One region of the Lysinibacillus sp. UBA5994 genome, then DNA from elsewhere that is predicted to be linked to it. Evidence: riboswitches for the same ligand, from Rfam matches in the RefSeq annotation. Region 1 holds a riboswitch; each other region holds the start of a gene.
The links. A riboswitch is a leader RNA that binds a small molecule or an ion and turns the genes downstream of it on or off. The one in region 1 is predicted to bind thiamine pyrophosphate.
Positions count from the first base shown of each region.

Region 1 (5,011 bases):
CAAGAAGGTTGGAAAGGGTTACATATTACAGCGCTATAAAGGTCTTGGTGAGATGAATGCAGACCAACTGTGGGACACAACGATGAACCCTGAAACACGGACATTGATTCGTGTCACAATCGAGGATGGTGCACGAGCGGAGAGACGTGTCACGACGTTAATGGGTGATAAGGTGGAACCACGTCGTAAATGGATCGAAGCCAATGTAGACTTCGGTATGGAGGATGATTCTAACATTTTAGAGAATGAATTCATCCAACAAGAGGAGGACCAAGCATGAGTAGTACAGAAAAGTTTCAAGATTTACCGTTAGAAGAAGTAATGGGTGACCGTTTTGGTCGCTATAGTAAATATATTATTCAAGACCGCGCGTTGCCTGATGCACGTGACGGTCTTAAACCAGTACAGCGCCGTATTTTATATGCGATGTTTACGGAAGGTAACACACATGATAAGCCGTTCCGTAAATCCGCAAAAACAGTGGGTAATGTAATTGGTAACTATCATCCGCACGGCGATAGCTCTGTGTATGAAGCGATGGTACGGATGAGTCAGGACTGGAAGGCACGTCATATGCTCATTGAGATGCACGGGAACAATGGCTCGGTAGATGGCGATCCTCCAGCTGCAATGCGTTATACAGAGGCGAGACTATCAGCTATTGCCGCTGAAATGCTACGAGATATTGGCAAGAAAACGGTTGAATTTGTGCCAAACTTTGATGATCAGGATATGGAGCCAACTGTATTACCAGCACGTTTTCCTAACCTTTTAGTCAATGGCTCTACAGGAATTTCCGCTGGTTATGCGACAGATATTCCGCCACATGCCTTAGATGAAGTACTGGATGCTGTGTTGATGCGCTTAGACAAGCCTAATGTTACTGTAGATGAATTGATGACGGTGATTAAAGGACCTGATTTCCCAACGGGTGGAATCATTCAAGGTGTTGATGGCATTAAAAAGGCGTATGAAACAGGTCGTGGTAAAATCATCGTCCGTGCACAAGCAGTTGTTGAACCAATCAAGGGTGGTAAAGAGCAAATTGTTATCACTGAGTTACCATATGATGTAAATAAAGCGAATCTTGTGAAAAAAATTGATGAGCAACGTGTAGATAAACGACTAGAAGGCATTGCAGAAATTCGAGATGAATCAGACCGTACAGGCTTACGTGTCGTAATTGAGCTGAAAAAGGATGTACCAGGACAAGGAATTTTACAGTACTTGTTTAAAACAACGGATTTACAGGTAGCTTATAATTTTAATATGATTGCCATTCATAATCGTCGTCCAACGATGATGACATTGCCATTATTGCTAGATGCGTATATTGCCCATCAAAAAGAAGTGGTAACAAACCGTTCCATTTATGATTTACAAAAGGCAAAGGATCGTTCCCATATTGTAGATGGATTAATTAAAGCCCTTTCCATTTTAGATGAAGTCATTGCGACGATCCGTTCTTCTAATGATAAGAAGGATGCGAAGCTTAATTTACAAGCGAAGTTTGATTTTACAGAGGTACAAGCAGAGGCCATTGTAAGCCTGCAATTATATCGTTTAACGAATACGGATATTACAGAGCTTCGTCAGGAACAGGACGAGTTAAATAAGCTAATTGCGAAGCTAGAGGGGATTCTACAAAGTGAAGCAAAGCTAGTGCGTGTTATTAAACAAGAGTTACTAGATATTAAGAAACGCTTTACAGAGCCTCGTCGCTCGAAGATTGAGCAAGAAATTGAAGAAATTAAAATTACATTGGATGTCCTTGTGCCAAGTGAAGAGGTTGTCGTAACAGTAACGAAGGATGGTTATATTAAACGTACATCCACACGTTCTCATGCCGCTTCAAACGGGCAAGATTTTGCCATGAAGGATTCAGATTATTTATTGTATGAAGCAAACTTAAATACACAGCACCATCTATTGCTGTTCACAAATCGAGGCAATTATATTTATCAGCCTGTTCATGAGCTGCCTGATATACGCTGGAAGGATCTCGGCCAGCATATTTCAAGTATTGTGCCAACAGGGGAAGATGAATCCATTATTGCGGTTTATGGCTTCGAAACATTTGAACAGCCAAATACGTATGTCTTCACAGCCACAAAAGATGGCCAAATTAAGCGCTCACCACTCGCAGACTATGCGGTAACACGTTATTCAAAGCCAATTAAAACGATGAACGTCAAGGCTGGTGATGCGATGATCTATGCATCATTTGTAACAGATGACGTGGAGCTGATGCTCACAACGGATACAGCCTATGCGATTCGTTTCCCTATGGAGGAGTTACCAGTTACAGGTGTGAAAACAGGCGGTGTGAAAGGGATCACACTAAAAGATGGAGAAGCCTTAGTTGGAGTCAATGTGTTACAGCCTGATGTTACCCACTATGTAGTGATTGTGACACAGCGTGGGGCCGTAAAGAAAATGAATGTCGCTGAAGTTGAAGTAGCGAGTCGTGCAAAACGTGGACTAAAAGTATTAACAGAGTTAAAAGCAAACCCTCACCGAATTGTGGCAGTTGTTCAAGCAACAGACGAGGAGCAGGTTGTGATTGAAACTGAAAAAGGTGTTCAAGAGATGATTGACGTACAAGCATTGTCTCGTGCGGATCGCCATTCCAATGGTTCATTTAAAGTGGATATTGCAACAGATGGAGCAATTTCTCATGTTGTAACAGCCAAAAAAGAACAGAAACCAAGCTAAAAGCATGCCCAGCCTCTTAGGAGCGCTGGGCTTTAAGCTCTATTCAAAAATAGCACCTTGTCATTTAAGTGAAACTATGGGTATAATAATCATCGAAAAGTTCATAGCGAAAGAATGTAGGGGGGCTAGTAATTGCTAGCTGAGATTGTGTCCGGTAGACGCTGACCCTTTGAACCTGATTTGGCTCGTACCAGCGTAGGGAACATCTATTCAAAAAGCAAAGTTTTGAAGATTGATTGCAATACGTCTGGGAGGAATCCTAGGCGTTTTTTTATGTTTTCAAGCAACAGCTTGCCAACATTGTATACGCTTTCTTCTGGTGACAACATTCATTCATGAACACTTTCATATTACAAACTGGGAGGCTTTCGCATGAAAAAATGGTTTTTTATTTTATTGGCAGCACTATTGACATTAGTAGGCTGTAGTGACAAGGATGACAAGCAGGCTGCAGACAAGCTGAAAAAGGTGTCTGTGGTACTGGATTGGACGCCGAATACAAATCATACAGGACTATATGTTGCCAAAAAACTCGGTTATTTTGAGGAACAGGGTTTAGATGTTGATATTATTATGCCTGGTGAGGCGGGCGCAGATCAGCTTGTTGCTTCTGGAAAGGCGGATTTTGGCGTGAGCTATCAGGAAGGCATAACACAGGCACGAGTCCAGGATGTGCCGCTGGTCTCCATCGCAGCAATTATACAGCATAATACATCTGGCTTTGCTTCTATTGCTTCAAAGGGCATTACATCGCCAAAGGATTTTGAAGGTAAAACCTATGGTGGTTGGGGCGCACCATTAGAGCAAGCCGTTTTACAATCACTCATGCAAAAAGAAAAGGCAGATATTAATAAGCTAGATATCGTCAATGCAGGGGATTTAGATTTCTTTACAATGATGGAAAAAGATATAGATTTTGCTTGGATTTATTATGCATGGACTGGGATTGAGGCTGAGCTGCGTGGGGAAAAGATTAATATGCTATATCTTACAGATTATAGTGATCAATTGGATTATTATACGCCAGTTTTAGCTACAAATGAAAAAATGATACAGGACAACCCGGATGTAGTCAAAGCCTTTGTGGCAGCTGCATCGAAGGGCTATGAATACGCAATTGAAAACCCAAGTGAAGCGGCTGATATTTTAATCGAAGCGGCACCTGATTTAGATAAAGCATTAGTGCATAAAAGTCAGGAATGGCTGGCTGATAAATATCAGGATGATGCCAAGCAATGGGGAGAGCAAAAGCTTTCTGTGTGGGAAAATTACGCGAAATGGATGTCTAGCAATCAAGTACTAGAGGGCGAATTTGATGCGAAAAAAGCCTTTACTAATGATTTCTTACCTAAAAAGGAGGCCAAATAAGATGGCAAATTCATTAATCAGTGTACAAATCATTCCGAAGACAGAGAAATATGAAGATGTTATACCATATGTCGATGCAGCAATTGCGGTGATCGATGCTTCTGGGGTGAAATATGAGGTACATCCATTGGAAACAACGATGGAGGGTGAGCTTTCAACATTGCTCCAAATCATTGAAAAAATGAATGAGAAGATGATCGAACTTGGTGCCATTAATGTCATTACACAAGTGAAAATTTTATATCAGCCAACGGGTATTACGATGGATACATTAACGGAGAAATATCAGTAATGAAACGTGCATTACAGAAGGGAAGGACGATAATTTTTATCGCCTTCCTCTTGTTCATATGGGAACTAATCGTGCGGTTTGCTGAAGTTCCTCATTGGTTAGTACCCGCACCAAGTAGTATTTTGTCGGAAGCCATCCAGTCGTATCAAACCTTTCTACCACATGCATTCGCTACGGTACAATTAGCTCTACTAGGATTGGCCATTGGCATCGCTTGTGGGCTAACGGTGGCAATAGTGTTGCATCGATTTACATTTATTCGAGAACTGTTTTATCCAATTCTTATTATGTCGCAGAATGTTCCTATTCTAGTCTTGGCACCGCTCCTTATTATTTGGTTTGGCTTTGGCTTATTACCGAAGCTTATCATTATCTGTCTTGTGTGCTTTTTCCCGATTGTCATTGCAGCGATGGATGGATTTAGACAAACAGCTCCAGAATTAAAGCATTATTTTGCCATGGTTGGTGCTACAAGGGCACAAACCTTTTGGAAGCTGGAATGGCCTTATGCCTATCCTGCTATTTTTTCAGGCATTAAAATTGCGGCTACATATAGTGTAATGGGGGCTGTGATTGCGGAGTGGCTTGGTGCAAAAAAGGGTATTGGTGTTTACATGACCCTAGCCCAATCCTCCT
Region 1 is NZ_DJAU01000026.1:44,067-49,077, forward strand. Features, by position in the region: gene parE (DNA topoisomerase IV subunit B) at 1-280, shown strand, start outside; gene parC (DNA topoisomerase IV subunit A) at 277-2,715, shown strand; TPP riboswitch at 2,824-2,934, shown strand; gene B3D98_RS08310 (ABC transporter substrate-binding protein) at 3,088-4,083, shown strand; gene B3D98_RS08315 (thiamine-binding protein) at 4,085-4,375, shown strand; gene B3D98_RS08320 (ABC transporter permease) at 4,375-5,011, shown strand, end outside.

Region 2 (5,011 bases), on a different contig from region 1:
GGCGGCTTTGTATATTTTAATGTTTAATATGTTTATCGCAATGGGGAGTATTGGCATTATTATTCCTGTCATGCCAGAGTATTTAAAAATATTTGGTGCAGCAGGACAAGTTCTAGGTATGCTAATCGCAACGTTCGCCTTAGCTCAATTCGTATTTTCTCCTATTGCTGGGAATCTTTCAGATCAGTACGGACGAAAAAATTTAATTATTTTCGGTCTTATCGTAACAGGTCTTGCACAAATCGGATTTGGCCTTGCTACAGATGTATGGATGCTCTTTTTAGCACGATTTTTAGGTGGTCTAGGTTCCGCATTTGTTGCACCTCCTATTATGGCTTTTGTCGCTGACGTCACAACCTATGAAGAACGTGGGAAAGGTATGGGGATGTTGGGTGCCGCTATGTCTCTTGGCTTTATGATTGGACCAGGTATTGGTGGCTTTTTAGCAAAGGTAAGCTTACATTTCCCATTTTTCACAGCTGGAGCTGCAGCCATTGTAGCATCTATTTTATCTTACTTTTTATTACCTTCTACCAAACCAAACACTGCTCAACAGAAACAAAAGCAAGACAATCTGGCGAAGCAAATGGCTCGTTCCATACATATGCCTTATTTTGTTATGCTCATAATTATGCTGGTGTTCTCGTTTGGAATTGCAAATTTCCAAACGACATTGTCATTATTTGTGACAGAAAAGTTTAATTACACACCTGTAGATATAGCGATTATATTAGTTGTTGGTGGTGCTTTTGGAGTAGTAGTACAAATGTTTATTATTACACCACTGTTCAATCGTTATGGTGAAATGAAAGTAGTACTAGTAAATTTATTTATTGCATCCGTTGCTATTTTCTTAATATTATTTGTTTCTGGCTTTGCCCTTATTTTAGTTGTAGCAACAATTTTCTCTACAGCAACGACATTAATTCGTCCAGCTGTTAATACACTCATCTCAAAGCTTGCAGAGAAAGAGCAGGGATTTGCTGCGGGCTTGAATAATGCCTATATGAGCCTCGGAAATATGATTGGACCCGCTTTGGCAGGTTTATTATTTGACTGGAATATGAATAGCCCATATATTTTCGGTTCTATCATATTATTAGCCTGTTTCTTCCTTGCGCTCATCTGGACAGTGAAAAAAGCACCTCATTTAATGCATCCCGATACAAAATAGTCTGAAAAATCATTGACTATTTTTAGCAGTATGTTACATTATTGTTGATTCACAAAATTGAATGATTTTAACCACTAGGGGAGTCTTTTAAAGGCTGAGACGTATATGGTAATATACGGACCCTTTGAACCTGATCTAGTTCACACTAGCGGAGGGAAGTGGCGCTACTTGCTGTTGTCACTATATACACGCAAGGCCGCTTCCTATTGTTTAAAGGGGGTGGCCTTTTTATTTTTCCTCACGAACTTTACCAAAAGGAGTGAACTTTATGTCAATTCGTAAATTAACAGTCATGGCTTTATTAGTAGCCGTTGCTGTTGCAGGCTCTACTTTCGTATCCATCCCAACAGGAATCGCACGTGCTTACCCAGTTCAGCATGCTATTAATGTGATAGGAGCCATTATACTTGGACCCGTACCAACAGTTATAGTTGCCTTTGTCACTGCCATCATTCGTATCCTTACTGGAACAGGCTCTCTACTAGCTATCCCTGGTAGTATCATCGGTGCGTTCTGTGCTGCCCTTGCCTATAAATATAGCAATAAAATGTGGTTAGCTGGTATCGGAGAAGTTATCGGAACGGGCATTCTGGCTTCACTTATTGCCGTCCCTTATGCAAAATTATTCATGGGAACATCTGTAGCAGCATTCTTCTTCCTACCAGCCTTTTTAACATCAAGTACGATCGGTGCTATTTTAGGTGTAATGGTTGCAAGTAGCTTGCGTAAAACAGAGCTAGTAAAGAGGTTTAATTCTTCTCTTTATTGAGAGAGATTGAATTATGAGCATTCATTGAGCTGGGGTAGTCCAATTTGGATCGCTTTTCTTCTCATTTACCCTCTTTACAAAGGGGATAACTCTCTATTTCAAGGAATATAAAAAGCAGTGCAAAACTATTCGAATTTGCACTGCTTCCTCTATTTTAAGATCGTTTTTTCATGCCTTTTAACAACTGTGCTACATTCGTGTCTTCTGGTATAGTTTTTTCCTCAACCAGCGGCTCTTTTTTCTTCGCATTCGTTAGGAAATTCCAACCAAAACGTCTTATCGTAATATCAATAAAGAAAAGAAGCATACTTGCTAAGAGTAGCCATGTGGCAATATTTTGCCGATCTGCTCCTTTTGTCGTAAAGTCACGGAAGACATCTTGTGGTTCCTTTAAAACAGTGCCTCCTGTTCGTTGAGTTAACTCTTCTATCAGTTGGTTATTTACAGGGAGTAGTTCGTATTCAGCACTATAAGGAACACTTAGCCCTGCCTGATAAATGGCCTGCTTTTCATCTGCTATACGGAAGAAAATTAATCCAGGTTCAGCTTGTACTACAGCTCGAACTTGAGATGCGGAAATGGTTTCAAGTTGTGTTTCTAGCTCCTCCCCTGCTTCATTTACCGCTACAATATCTAAAAATGCGGCTTCATTTGTAGGGTCTGTAATCATAAAGGAACCATCTGCTTCCAATCTTACATCATAGGCTACATCATTGTAGCTTGGTAGCATTTGAGAAATAAGTGTTTGCCAAAATGCTCCCCAATTCTGCCATCTTGCCCAATCTCCTGTCCATTTACCCGTTGAATCAGATGTAAAGGCAAATGTTTTACCAAGACCATATTGCCACTGCGCTAACACAGGATCTTCTTTCTCGCTTTTTGCTACAACAGTAGCCCCCTGTTTTGCCGTTGTCCCAATATATGCATTCATTTGTGGGACACCATTAGCAAACAGTGAGTTCCATCCTGCTGCATTATAAATTGCCGGATAGAATGGATTGTCCTCAATATAGGTGCGGGAAATCATAGCTGTTTCTCGAGATAAAATAGAAGGAATGGTTTGCTCATCTATCACATCATAGAAACGTCCACTGCCCATGTCACTAAGCGCTTCTAATAAGTTCGCATCGGCATCTTGTCCAATCGCTACTGTCGATAAGGTTATACCCTCTTCTTTCCCTTCACCAATTAAATCCTCATAGTTCCCTGCCTGTGACTGCCCATCTGTTAAGAGGATAATATGCTTACGTTGGAGCTTTAAATCAGCAAGGTTCTCGTAGGCTTTAGCTAATGAACTATAGATTTCTGTTCCCCCACCAGGTGTTACTGATAAAATAGTATCCACAGCCTCTTCTTTACTGTTAAGAGGCCCTGTCTCTATAATCTCCCAAGGACGATCATCAAAGGCGATGAATCCTAATGTATCCTCGTCTCGCAACATCTCAACAGAACGTGCCGCTGCTTCCTTAGCAAGCTCAAGCTTCGAGCCTTGCATACTGCCAGAACGGTCAAGTACAATCACTAATCCTAAGGAAGGTAATTGCTCTTTGCCCTTAATTTCCATTTCCACTGGCAATAAGGTTTCAATCGGTGTTTTAAAATAGCCACCTAGACCAAAACTATTTTCTCCACCCACCATTGTAAAACCAACTCCAAAGTTTTTGACTGCTTGCTCAATAACACTCATTTTTGCTTCACCCACTAAATGACCTGGTACATTGTCGAAGATGATAGCATTATATTGCAAATAGCTGGATAGTTCATTTGGTAAACTTTTAGGTGCTACAACATCATAGGCAATGGATTGACTACCAAGTGCTGCTGCGATGGGTGAAGCTGTTTCATAACCATTAACGATTAATAAATGTGGTTCACTTTGAACCATTGTGACACTAGTTAACTTATTGTTTTCAAAAATGGCATCCTGACCAACTTGAACAACGGCTTCATATTTTACAAGTCCTTCAGCTGTTGCTGCATGTTTATAGGTAAACACATTCGTGCCTTCAGTCAGCTCCACTGCCTCTCGATGAATAAGCTCATCATTTTCATATAGTAATAGCTCGCCTTGGCCTGCTGATGTTGCAAGTATGTCAGTCACTAATTGTTGTTGCTCTCCAACGTAAGCAACTTGAGGGGATACAAAGCTTTTTAGTGATACATCATTGACAACTGGTTGACTAAAAGGCTTAATATCCACACTAATATTAGAGCCTTTCAACTTCGTAGCAAATTCTAAAGCATCGCCCTTTGTCTCATTACCATCTGTTAGTAGCACAAGACGAGTTGCTTTTTTAGGATCTATAATCCCTGAAGCAAGCTGTAGACTTTGTTCTATATTTGTTTGATCGGTAGCTTTAATTTCAGTTAGTTTCGGTACTTCCTTTAATGTTTTAGATAAAATAGCTTCTGTTTGTAAAGTAGAGGAAAATGAATAAATGCCCGCAAGCTGCGGTTCTTTTTTTGATTGGAGGCTCTCCTGTATAAACTGAACCATCTCATCTTCCGTACCATTCATAGAAGCAGAACGGTCTACTAAATAAATAATTTGTTCTTCTTTGATTGGTAATAATAGATATGGACCTGCGAGTGCAAAAACTAAACAGCCTGCTGCCACTATGCGAATAGTAAGTACAACAATATGACTTCTTTTAAGTCGCTGTCGCTCATGAAAGTATGTCCATCCAAAATACAAGAATAATGGAAGGAGTAACAACAATACTAACGGCATATCAATTCGTAAATCCACGACGTCGTTGCACCTCCCACTCTGAAACAAGCAATAGTAAAATAATTACAATTAGCCAAGGCACGAAAGAGGTCATCGACACTTCTTCCTTTCCATTGTCTGAAATATCACCTAATGTAAAACTTGTTCCTTGTTCAATGACACGTTCTTGTGCTTGCAATTGTACAATCAATTGTTTTTCCTCATTATTTGAGCGTACCATATAAATGCCTGGCTGTTTGGGCGCAGTTAGCATCCCCTTCGTAACAGACGAAAGAAACTCGTCTTCTTGCGAATAAACATTCCAGTCTCCTTGCGCTAAAGCAACTGCACGTTGTTC
Region 2 is NZ_DJAU01000022.1:108,506-113,516, reverse strand. Features, by position in the region: gene B3D98_RS06360 (MFS transporter) at 1-1,174, shown strand, start outside; TPP riboswitch at 1,241-1,348, shown strand; gene thiW (energy coupling factor transporter S component ThiW) at 1,443-1,943, shown strand; gene B3D98_RS06350 (VWA domain-containing protein) at 2,098-4,692, opposite strand; gene B3D98_RS06345 (vWA domain-containing protein) at 4,676-5,011, opposite strand, start outside.
Region 2: it holds a riboswitch for thiamine pyrophosphate, as region 1 does, so the genes downstream of both, thiW (energy coupling factor transporter S component ThiW) here and B3D98_RS08310 (ABC transporter substrate-binding protein) in region 1, are expected to answer to the same signal.

Region 3 (5,011 bases), on a different contig from region 1:
AGCCTCTGCGGAACAAGTAAGTGCTTCTGCAATGGATCAACAAGTAGAATTACAAAAAGTAGCAGAGTCTATTCAAAATATGAACGATATTTCAAACGAGCTACAAGAAGTTGTAAACCGATTCAAGCTTGCTTAAAAAGAAAGGCTGCCTTCAATATAGAGGCAGTCTTCTTTATGGTGAAAGCCGGAGAAATTGACCTAGAAGGAATTCAACAATACTATTAACGCTGGAAGGGGGACATTGATATGATGTATCTCGGAATGATTTTCTTTCAAATTGTTGTACCTATTTTAGTGTTACTTGTAATAGGCGCTATACTACAAAAGAAATTTCGCTTTAATTTAAAAGCATTGTCTCAGCTTATTACATATTGCTTTATGCCAGCAGCTGTTTTTGTAAATTTATATGAAACACATGTGGAATTAACTGTACTGGGAGAGGTCGGATTATTTATTGTACTCTTTATCGGTAGTCAAATGATACTCAGTCACTTTATGGCAAAAGGGTTAGGTTTAGCTAGAACAGAGGCAGCTGTCTTTAAAAATAGTGTTGTGCTCATTAACTCGGGTAATTACGGTATTCCAGTGGCTCAAATGATATTTGCCACGCAACCTATTGGAGTAGCCATTCAGGTCATGCTCGTAATCTTTCAAAATATGACTACGTATACATATGGTTTATACAATTTAATTTCTTCTACAAAGTCAGGTATGACAATCATCAAGGATTTCTTTAAAATGCCTATTATTCATGCGCTGATTATAGGTGTCGCTATGAATTATTTTGATATCGGTATTCCACAGTTTATCAAAATACCAGTAGAACATGTGGCAGATGGATTTATTGCTGTGGCCCTAATTACTTTAGGTGCGCAATTATCACAACTAGAGATGAAATCAATGTTTAATAAAACCGTCTTTATCAGCTGTTTTACGCGACTAATTATTGGACCATCTGTTGCATTGGCCATTATTTATATATTGGGATTAGATGGAGTCGTCGCACAATCACTGTTTATAGCTAGTGCCTTTCCAACATCCCGCAATAGTTCTAGTCTAGCATTGGAATATGATGTAGAATCAGCAACAGCCGCGCAAGCTGTTTTATTTTCAACCATTGTAAGCTGTATAACTGTAACCATTGTGATCTATTTTGCAGAAGTATTATTTACCTAGTAAGATAAAAAATAACTTCCATCTCTTAGTATTATCTGCTACACTAGCATCAAACTAAATAGTATTAACTAGGGGAGTCTGATGAGTCAGGCTGAGAGGGAAACGCTACGAAGTTTCTTGACCCTTTGGACCTGATCTGGCTCATACCAGCGTGGGAAAGTTAAGAAGCTATTGCAGAGTATGCAATCAATAGACCTTTACATTCGTGGCCGGATCCAAATAATTATTTTGGATTCGGCCTTTATTTTTTGGATTGTTGGGGTGAGCTAGAATCGGTCCTTATATCAAAATAAATTTAAGGGAGAGAAGTAGCTCATGTCAGTAATTAGTGAAAAGAATATTACCATTATGTCCAGCTTTGAAGGAAGCAAAAAAGTATATGTGGAAGGAACACGCCCAGATATTCTAGTACCTATGCGAGAAATTGCATTAAGTCCGACAACAGGCAGTTTTGGAAATGAAGAAAATGCTCCTATTCGAGTATATGATACGAGTGGGCCCTATACAGATCCAGCCTACCAAGTAGATATTACGAAAGGTTTACCTGCCTTACGAAATGCATGGATTCAAGAGCGAGGGGATGTAGAAGCATATGAGGGACGCTCTATTAAACCGGAGGATAATGGCTTTCGTCATGTTGATGACCCGCGTATTCAAGAAAATGTCTTCCCTGAGTTGGCGAGAAAGCCTTTGCGTGCTAAAAAAGGTAAAAATGTGACACAGCTTCACTATGCACGAAAGGGAATTATAACGCCTGAAATGGAGTTTGTAGCGATTCGTGAAAATATGGATCCTGAATTTGTACGTTCAGAAATTGCAGCTGGGCGTGCTATAATGCCTTCTAATATTAATCACCCTGAGGCAGAGCCAATGATTATTGGGCGTAATTTTCATGTAAAGATCAATGCGAATATCGGGAATTCTGCTGTATCTTCTTCCATTGCAGAAGAAGTTGAGAAAATGACCTGGGCAACTCGATGGGGCGCAGATAATATTATGGATTTATCGACTGGTAAACATATTCATACAACTAGAGAATGGATTATTCGAAATGCTGCAGTGCCAGTGGGAACAGTGCCAATTTATCAGGCTTTAGAAAAGGTAAATGGTGTAGCAGAGGATTTAACGTGGGAGGTTTATCGTGATACTCTCATTGAACAAGCTGAGCAGGGTGTGGATTACTTCACCATTCATGCAGGTGTCCTTTTACGCTATGTACCACTAACAGCAAATCGTGTGACAGGTATTGTATCTCGAGGTGGCTCTATCATGGCACAGTGGTGTTTATATCATCATCAAGAGAATTTCCTGTATACACATTTTGAGGAAATTTGTGAAATTATGAAAGCCTATGATGTTGCTTTTTCCTTAGGTGATGGTTTACGCCCAGGCTCAATTGCAGATGCCAATGATGAGGCACAATTTGCAGAGCTTGAAACACTAGGCGAGCTAACACAGATTGCTTGGCAGCATGATGTTCAGGTAATGGTTGAGGGACCAGGTCATGTACCAATGCATTTGATTAAAGAAAACATGGACAAGCAATTAGAGGTTTGTAAGGAAGCGCCCTTCTATACATTAGGACCACTCACGACAGATATTGCTCCAGGTTATGACCACATTACATCAGCCATTGGGGCAGCCATGATTGGCTGGTTTGGTACAGCGATGCTTTGTTATGTGACACCGAAAGAGCATCTTGGTTTACCGAATCGCGAGGACGTTCGTGTGGGCGTTATCACTTATAAAATTGCTGCACATGCTGCTGATTTAGCAAAAGGTCATCCAGGTGCACAACAACGAGACGATGCACTGTCTAAAGCGCGCTTTGAGTTCCGTTGGCGTGATCAATTCAATCTGTCACTAGATCCCGAGCGTGCAGTGGAATATCATGATGAGACACTGCCAGCAGAGGGAGCAAAAACAGCACACTTTTGTTCTATGTGTGGGCCTAAATTCTGTAGCATGAGAATTTCACAGGATATTCGTAATTATGCGAAAGATAAGGATTTGAATACGACTGAAGCGATCCATCAAGGTATGAAAGAAAAGGCTGAGGAGTTTAAAAAAGCAGGCAGTCAAATTTACCAATAATGAAAGAAAAGGCTTATGTCAAAAAAATAGACATAGGCCTTTTCTTAATAAAAAAACTCCATGTGAATAGTGGATTCACATGGAGTAAAAGTTGGATTTGGATATCAATAATAAAGTGGAATATTAAACGTTTGTTGGTTGTTTTACATATGGATTTGTAAGGTCCATACCTTCTAAGGAAAGACCCATCGCTTTAGCGACACCTTCACCATATGCTGGGTCAGCTAGATAGCAGTGAAGGATGTGACGGCGTTTGATGAATTCTTCAACAGAAGCCATATCGTTCGCGGTATTTTCAAATAAGCGTTGCTGCTCTTCCGAAGTCAATAGACGGAATAGTTTACCTGGTTGTTCAAAGTAATTATTATCGTCTTCACGGAAATCATGAATACCTGCATGACCATCAATACGTAATTCAGGCTCTTTATGGTCTAAATTATGCTCCCACTCACCATAGCTATTTGGTTCATAGCTTAATGTCGAACCAAGATTGCCATCAAAGCGCATTGCTCCATCTCGGTGGAAAGTACGGAATGGACATTTTGGTGCGTTGACAGGAAGCATATAGTGGTTTACACCAAGACGATAGCGTTGGGCATCCGCATATGCAAAGATACGACCTTGTAACATTTTATCTGGTGAGAAGCTGATGCCAGGAACAATGTTAGATGGTGCGAATGCAGCTTGTTCAACTTCTGCAAAGTAGTTGTCTGGATTTTTGTTTAACTCGAATTCACCTACAGGAATTAATGGGAAGTCTTTTTTATACCATACCTTTGTTAAATCAAATGGGTTGTATGGTAGCTCACGAGCTTGCTCCTCTGTCATTACCTGAATGTACATTTTCCATTTAGGGAAATCGCCTTTTTCAATTGCTTCATATAAATCACGTTGTGAAGATTCGCGGTCTTGACCAATAATCTCATTAGCCTCGGCACCAGTTAAGTTCTTAATGCCTTGCTCTGTACGGAAGTGGAATTTAACCCAAACACGTTCATTATTAGCATTGATAAAGCTATACGTATGAGAACCAAATCCGTGCATATTACGGTAACCAGCTGGAATACCACGGTCAGACATAACAATTGTCACTTGGTGAAGTGCTTCAGGTAATGAAGTCCAGAAATCCCAGTTAGAGTTGGCATTTTTCATATTTGTACGTGGGTCACGTTTTACCACATGGTTTAAATCTGTAAAGTGTAACGGGTCGCGGAAGAAGAATACAGGTGTATTGTTCCCTACTAAATCCCAGTTTCCATCTTCTGTATAGAATTTAAGGGCGAAGCCACGAATATCTCGCTCTGCATCTGCTGCACCACGCTCACCCGCTACTGTAGAGAAACGTGCGAACATTTCAGTTTTCTTGCCGATCTCTGAGAAGATTTTCGCTTTAGTATATTGTGAAATATCATGCGTTACAGTAAAAGTACCAAATGCACCTGAGCCCTTTGCGTGCATACGACGTTCTGGAATTACTTCACGGTTGAAATTTGCTAGTTTTTCAACTAACCATACATCCTGAAGTAAAAGAGGGCCACGTGGACCTGCTGACATAGAGTCATGGTTACTTACTACTGGAGCACCACCTGCTGTTGTAAAGCGACGGCTACGATCATTTGCGTTTGTCATATTAGTTTACCTCCTGAAAAAAATGTGAGTCAAACTCTTCGTCTATAACTATAACAAATATAAAATAGAATTGCTAGTACATTATAATAATTATCGTTAAAGAATTTTTATA
Region 3 is NZ_DJAU01000051.1:12,537-17,547, reverse strand. Features, by position in the region: gene B3D98_RS15555 (methyl-accepting chemotaxis protein) at 1-136, shown strand, start outside; gene B3D98_RS15550 (AEC family transporter) at 247-1,176, shown strand; TPP riboswitch at 1,237-1,351, shown strand; gene thiC (phosphomethylpyrimidine synthase ThiC) at 1,492-3,270, shown strand; gene B3D98_RS15540 (catalase) at 3,394-4,899, opposite strand.
Region 3: it holds a riboswitch for thiamine pyrophosphate, as region 1 does, so the genes downstream of both, thiC (phosphomethylpyrimidine synthase ThiC) here and B3D98_RS08310 (ABC transporter substrate-binding protein) in region 1, are expected to answer to the same signal.

Region 4 (5,011 bases), on a different contig from region 1:
TCTTTGTTGGCATTTTATTTATTAAAAAAAATCCTGCCTACCAAAAATAAATTGGTTAGCAGGATTTTTTCATTACATCCTATTCTTCGTCTAATGACGTTAAGATAATTGGTTTATCTTTTGTTACAATGACTGAATGTTCGATTTGTGCTACAAGTGATTTATCAGGCGTCACGAATGTCCAGCCATCACCTGCTTCTACGATATGTTCTGCATTTGCTGAGATAAATGGCTCAACCGCAAGGACCATACCTTCTTTCATAATAGTAGTATCCCATGCATCGTAATAATTTAAAATATGGTTTGGTTCATCATGTAAAGATTGACCTAAGCCATGACCTGTTAAATTCATAATAACAGTTAACCCATTAGCATTTGCCTCGCGTTCAACAGCTTTACCAATTTGATTTAATTTAGATCCAGCCTTTACCTTTGTCATTGCTCGATCAAAGGCACTTTTAGCAACACGGCAAAGCTTTTCTTTGTCCTCATAGCCATCACCCACAACAAATGAAATACCTGTGTCAGCAAAATAGCCATTTAAAGAGCCTGAAACATCAATATTTACGATATCTCCCTCTTGAATAACACGCTTTCCTGGAATACCATGTGCTACTTCTTCATTGACGCTAATACATGTATACCCTGGAAAATCATATTCTCCCTTTGGTCCTGAAATAGCGCCAGCCTCTGCAAACATGCGACCAGCAATTTCATCAAGCTCAAGTGTTGTAACACCTGGTTTTGTGGCAGCTTTCATTGCTTCGCGAATTTCAGCACAAATGCGTCCTATTTTTTTAAAAGCTTCAATCTCTTCTTGCGTTTTTACAATCATGTATAACGTCCCTTTCATCTAATATCTATTCTTTAATATAACATAACTTTTTATGCGTATAACGATAAACGCTTTAAATATTGTATGCTTTCCTACTTTGCAAAGTGCTAAAAGAGTTATTCACGACAAAAAAGTCCCTCCACTCATGTGAAGGGACTAGCGTTAAAATTTTCTTTGCATTAATTGGGGAGCGGCTGTGAATAAAAGAACACCAACGACAGCCGTTAAAATGGTTGCTGGTAGCATATATGTACCATTGTAGATGATGGAATAGATCCATGCATTCTGGTCACCCGCATATTCGGCAAAAAATACAGCACCAGCGATTGTATGTGCTGTGTATCGTAAGAAGCCTGCGAAAACGGTACCTATGATTATATAAAGTGCCATTTTTGTTTTGTTCATATGTTTAGCAGCGTCTAACACTGGTCCACGTACAACCGCCGCTAATCCTACAACAGTAAAAGCAACACCATAATCTAGTAATCCTTGTAGCCAGTGCACGATATAAGAACCAAACATTGTTTGCATAACACCCACAAGTAGTCCCGTAGTAAGACCAGCTACTAAGCCCCAGCGAAATGCTATTAACATAATCGGTACCATAACAAGACTAACTGAGCCGCCTTGTGCCCATACTTTAAAGGAAACCTGATCCAGTACGAGACCTATCGCTGCAAAAATCGCAATCTCCACTAGCATTAATAGTCTTTTTTTGTCCATACATATTCTCTCCTTTGTTCCGATGTAGGATACAAGAGCAGGAATAGAAAAGCGCTGATATGTCTCTTTCTGACACCTTTTTTCCTTTACGGACGAAAAAACGATGTCAGGACAGAGCCTCACATCGTACAAGTGTCGGTTTCTATCCACATCCCTACGCAAGCGTTAACTTACAGGTTCGAAGAGTCAAGGCATTACGTGCCCAGTCTCAGCTGACATCATCAGCTCCCCTTGTGGTCGTTACATCTGAATTTATTTGAACACTCTCATTGTACGCAAAGGATTGAAGGATTACAACCTTCCATACATCATTTTTTTGAAACTTTGCTGTTTTTCATGCGTAAATATTTAAAAAGGAGGTACAACTATGGAGAATCAAAAAATTTTAGCTGCCTTTAGTTATCTTAGTATTTTCTTCGCCCCTTTTATCGTTCCATTAATTGTATATTTCGTGACTAAAGATAGTGATGTAAAAAAACATTCGATTCGTGCACTTGTCTCTCATTTAGTTCCTTTTGTTTTTGGCATCCTGTTCTTTATTGTCTTTGTTTTTTCCACATTTAGTTTAGATCCAACCTCCAGTAATAATACAGTGATGATTATTTGGTTTGTTTCATTCGCCATCTATGCTCTCGTCTCACTAGGTATTGTGATTTGGAATATAATTCAGGCTGTTCGTGTTATCCGTTAATGTTTTATTTTTAAGTGAAACAGGTAGTAGTAATTGTAAAAGGAGCTGTTTTGGGATGAAAGTATCAAACGTTGTAAAAACTGCCGTTAAGTTAGCACCTATTGTTATTCCTATCGTAAAAAAAGTAATGGCTGCAAAAAAGGGCACAACGCCTACAACCACAACTCGAAAAAAATAAAACGGAGGCGTATTCCTTTTAGAGGAAATACGCCTTCGTTTTATTTCACTTCAAAATGGGTTTGACTATGGCCATTTAATGTTTTTTCCACATGTAAAACTGCTGGCATCGCAGATTTCAATTCAGGCACATGCGAAATAACGCCAATCATACGACCAGAATCCTGCAAATCAATTAATGTATCGATTGCTTTATTTAGTGATTCCTCATCGAGCGAGCCAAAGCCCTCATCAATAAACATCGTTTCAATATGAATATTACCTTGGTAGCTTTGAATCACATCTGCCATCCCCAATGCAAGGCTCAACGAAGCATTAAACTTTTCGCCACCTGATAAAGTTTTGACATCTCGTAATTGATCTGTATAAGCATCATAAACATCAAGACCAAGGCCACTTTGCTTCGCATGCTTTTCTAATCTATCTGAACGTCTAAGCTCAAATTGACCGTTTGATAAATGATACAGACGTATATTGGCAGCTTCTGTAATTTGATCTAAGTAGTTAATTTGTATATAACGCTCAAAGGATAGCTTTTTCGAATTTTGTCCATTTAATAATCCATAGAGCTCCTTTACTCGTCCTGCTTCTTGTTCAAGTAAATGAAGCTCTTTCGCTATTTCTTCCACCCTTTCACTAAAGCCTTGGCATGCTTGTATAAAGCCATTCATCTGTTGCAAACGTTTAAATGCTTCCTCATAGGAAATTCGCTGCTGTTCTACTCTTGCTTCCATCGCCTCTAAATCTTGCTTCTCTTTTCCTTGAAGGTATGTAGCCCCTTCGGTAATCTGAATTTGCAACGTGTGTACTTGTAAAGCATAGTCGCTACATGCTTTTCGAAGTGCATCCAATTGTATGGCACTCCGTTTAGCAGTTGCATAAGCCTCATAGCTTTCGAAACCTATTTCTTGCATATCTGCTGAAAATTGCTGAAGCTTTTCATTCATTTTAAGCTGTAATTCCTCAAAGGACTGTTTGGCAATTTCTACAGTTAGTGTTGCATTGCTAGCTGCTTCCTTTGCTGCATGCAAATTTTCTTGACTCACTCGCCAACTTTTTTGAAGCTCTTCTTTCTGTTTACTAACTTCATTTAGTTGTTGCTTTAATTGCTGTAAAGTTGGTAAATTAGGGGGCATCTGCTTAAGTTGTTCGTCTACAACCGCTTGTAATTTTGTCCATTCTTTTATCTGCTCTGCTAAATATTGCTCTAGCTTCATATGCTTATTTCGTAGCTGCTCTATTCGGTCATGCTGATGCTTTATTTTTAATCGCACATCAGCTAATTGATGTTGAATAATTTTTAATGCAGCAATCTCTTGTTCCACTTCATGTAAAGTAGCGGTGATCTGTGGTTGGTCTTCTTGTTTAATATGCTGAGCCTCGAGTTGTCGCCATGTATCTTGAAGAAGTTGCTGCGCTGATGCTAAAAATGCCTCTTTCTCTAAATACTTACGCTCGTCTGATGATGCCTTCGCTCTTAATGCTTCCACTTGAGCAAGCTCAATAACTTCCAGTTGCTCATTGTGTGCTTTTTGATGTGTCATACTACCACAAACAGGACAGGGTTCTCCTTCCTTCAGTTGTTCTGCTAAAATACTAGCTTGACTTGTCAGCCATCGTTGCTGCAAAAGTTGAAGAGCCTCTTTACTTTCTTGATAGAGACTTTCTGAAGCAGCTACATCCTGCTTAGCTAAATCAACGGCATGTTTATATTTATCTGCTTGCTTGATTAAAGCAACCTGTTCCCGTAGTTTCGGTAATTGTTCTAAATAGCTTTCATAGGGTTCAACCTGTTTTTCATAGCCTTCTAATGATTGAGAAAAATGATGTAATTGCTCTTGTTCATTTTCCAAAAGTTTGACGTTATCATTTACTGCTCGTTTTGCATTTTCAGCATATTGCTCCGCTATTTGCAGCTGCTGTATATTGTTTTCATAGGCTTCAAATTTCGGTAATAGCGCTAACATCTGCATTTCCTGCTGTAAGATTTGCTGTCGTTCAGATTCTTTAGCCTGCTCTATCTCATAGTTTTCTTGCGCTTCTTGCAACTTTTCTTGTGACTGCTGTTGCTTAACCTTTGCTTGTTGAAATGCTATCTCTTTAACATTCAGTTCAGCACGTAAATCCTTGCATTGTTGTTCGAGCAGCACAAGTCGCTCTGCTTGTTCTGCTAAAGCAATCTCCTTCTCCTTTGCTTGGTATAAATCCTGCTGTTGTAAAAGCATTTGCAGCCGTTGCTGTCGATTAGCTTGTTCATCAAATTGCTCATTTAGCGTTTTTGCTAAGCGATAATATTCCTGCTCTTTTTGATGAAGGCTATACGCTTCTTCATAGTATGACTGTTCATCTTCTCCACATTTCTTATAGTAGCTAAGCTCCTCATCAAGTGCCTCTGTCAGTTGATGTAAATTTTCCGTATTATCAGCAATCACTGTGAATAAAGTGGAAGAACGTTGTGGTAAGGCGCCCACAATTTGACCAAGTAAATGTTCTTTTAATTGTTTGGCACGCTCAAGATCCCTTTCTGCTTCTTTACGCTTGGCATCAAGCTTTTTCGCCATGACACCGAAACGATCTGTTTTAAA
Region 4 is NZ_DJAU01000035.1:31,267-36,277, forward strand. Features, by position in the region: gene B3D98_RS12010 (hypothetical protein) at 1-50, shown strand, start outside; gene map (type I methionyl aminopeptidase) at 80-835, opposite strand; gene thiT (energy-coupled thiamine transporter ThiT) at 998-1,558, opposite strand; TPP riboswitch at 1,693-1,800, opposite strand; gene B3D98_RS12025 (DUF4870 domain-containing protein) at 1,926-2,249, shown strand; gene B3D98_RS12030 (hypothetical protein) at 2,305-2,427, shown strand; gene B3D98_RS12035 (AAA family ATPase) at 2,468-5,011, opposite strand, start outside.
Region 4: it holds a riboswitch for thiamine pyrophosphate, as region 1 does, so the genes downstream of both, thiT (energy-coupled thiamine transporter ThiT) here and B3D98_RS08310 (ABC transporter substrate-binding protein) in region 1, are expected to answer to the same signal.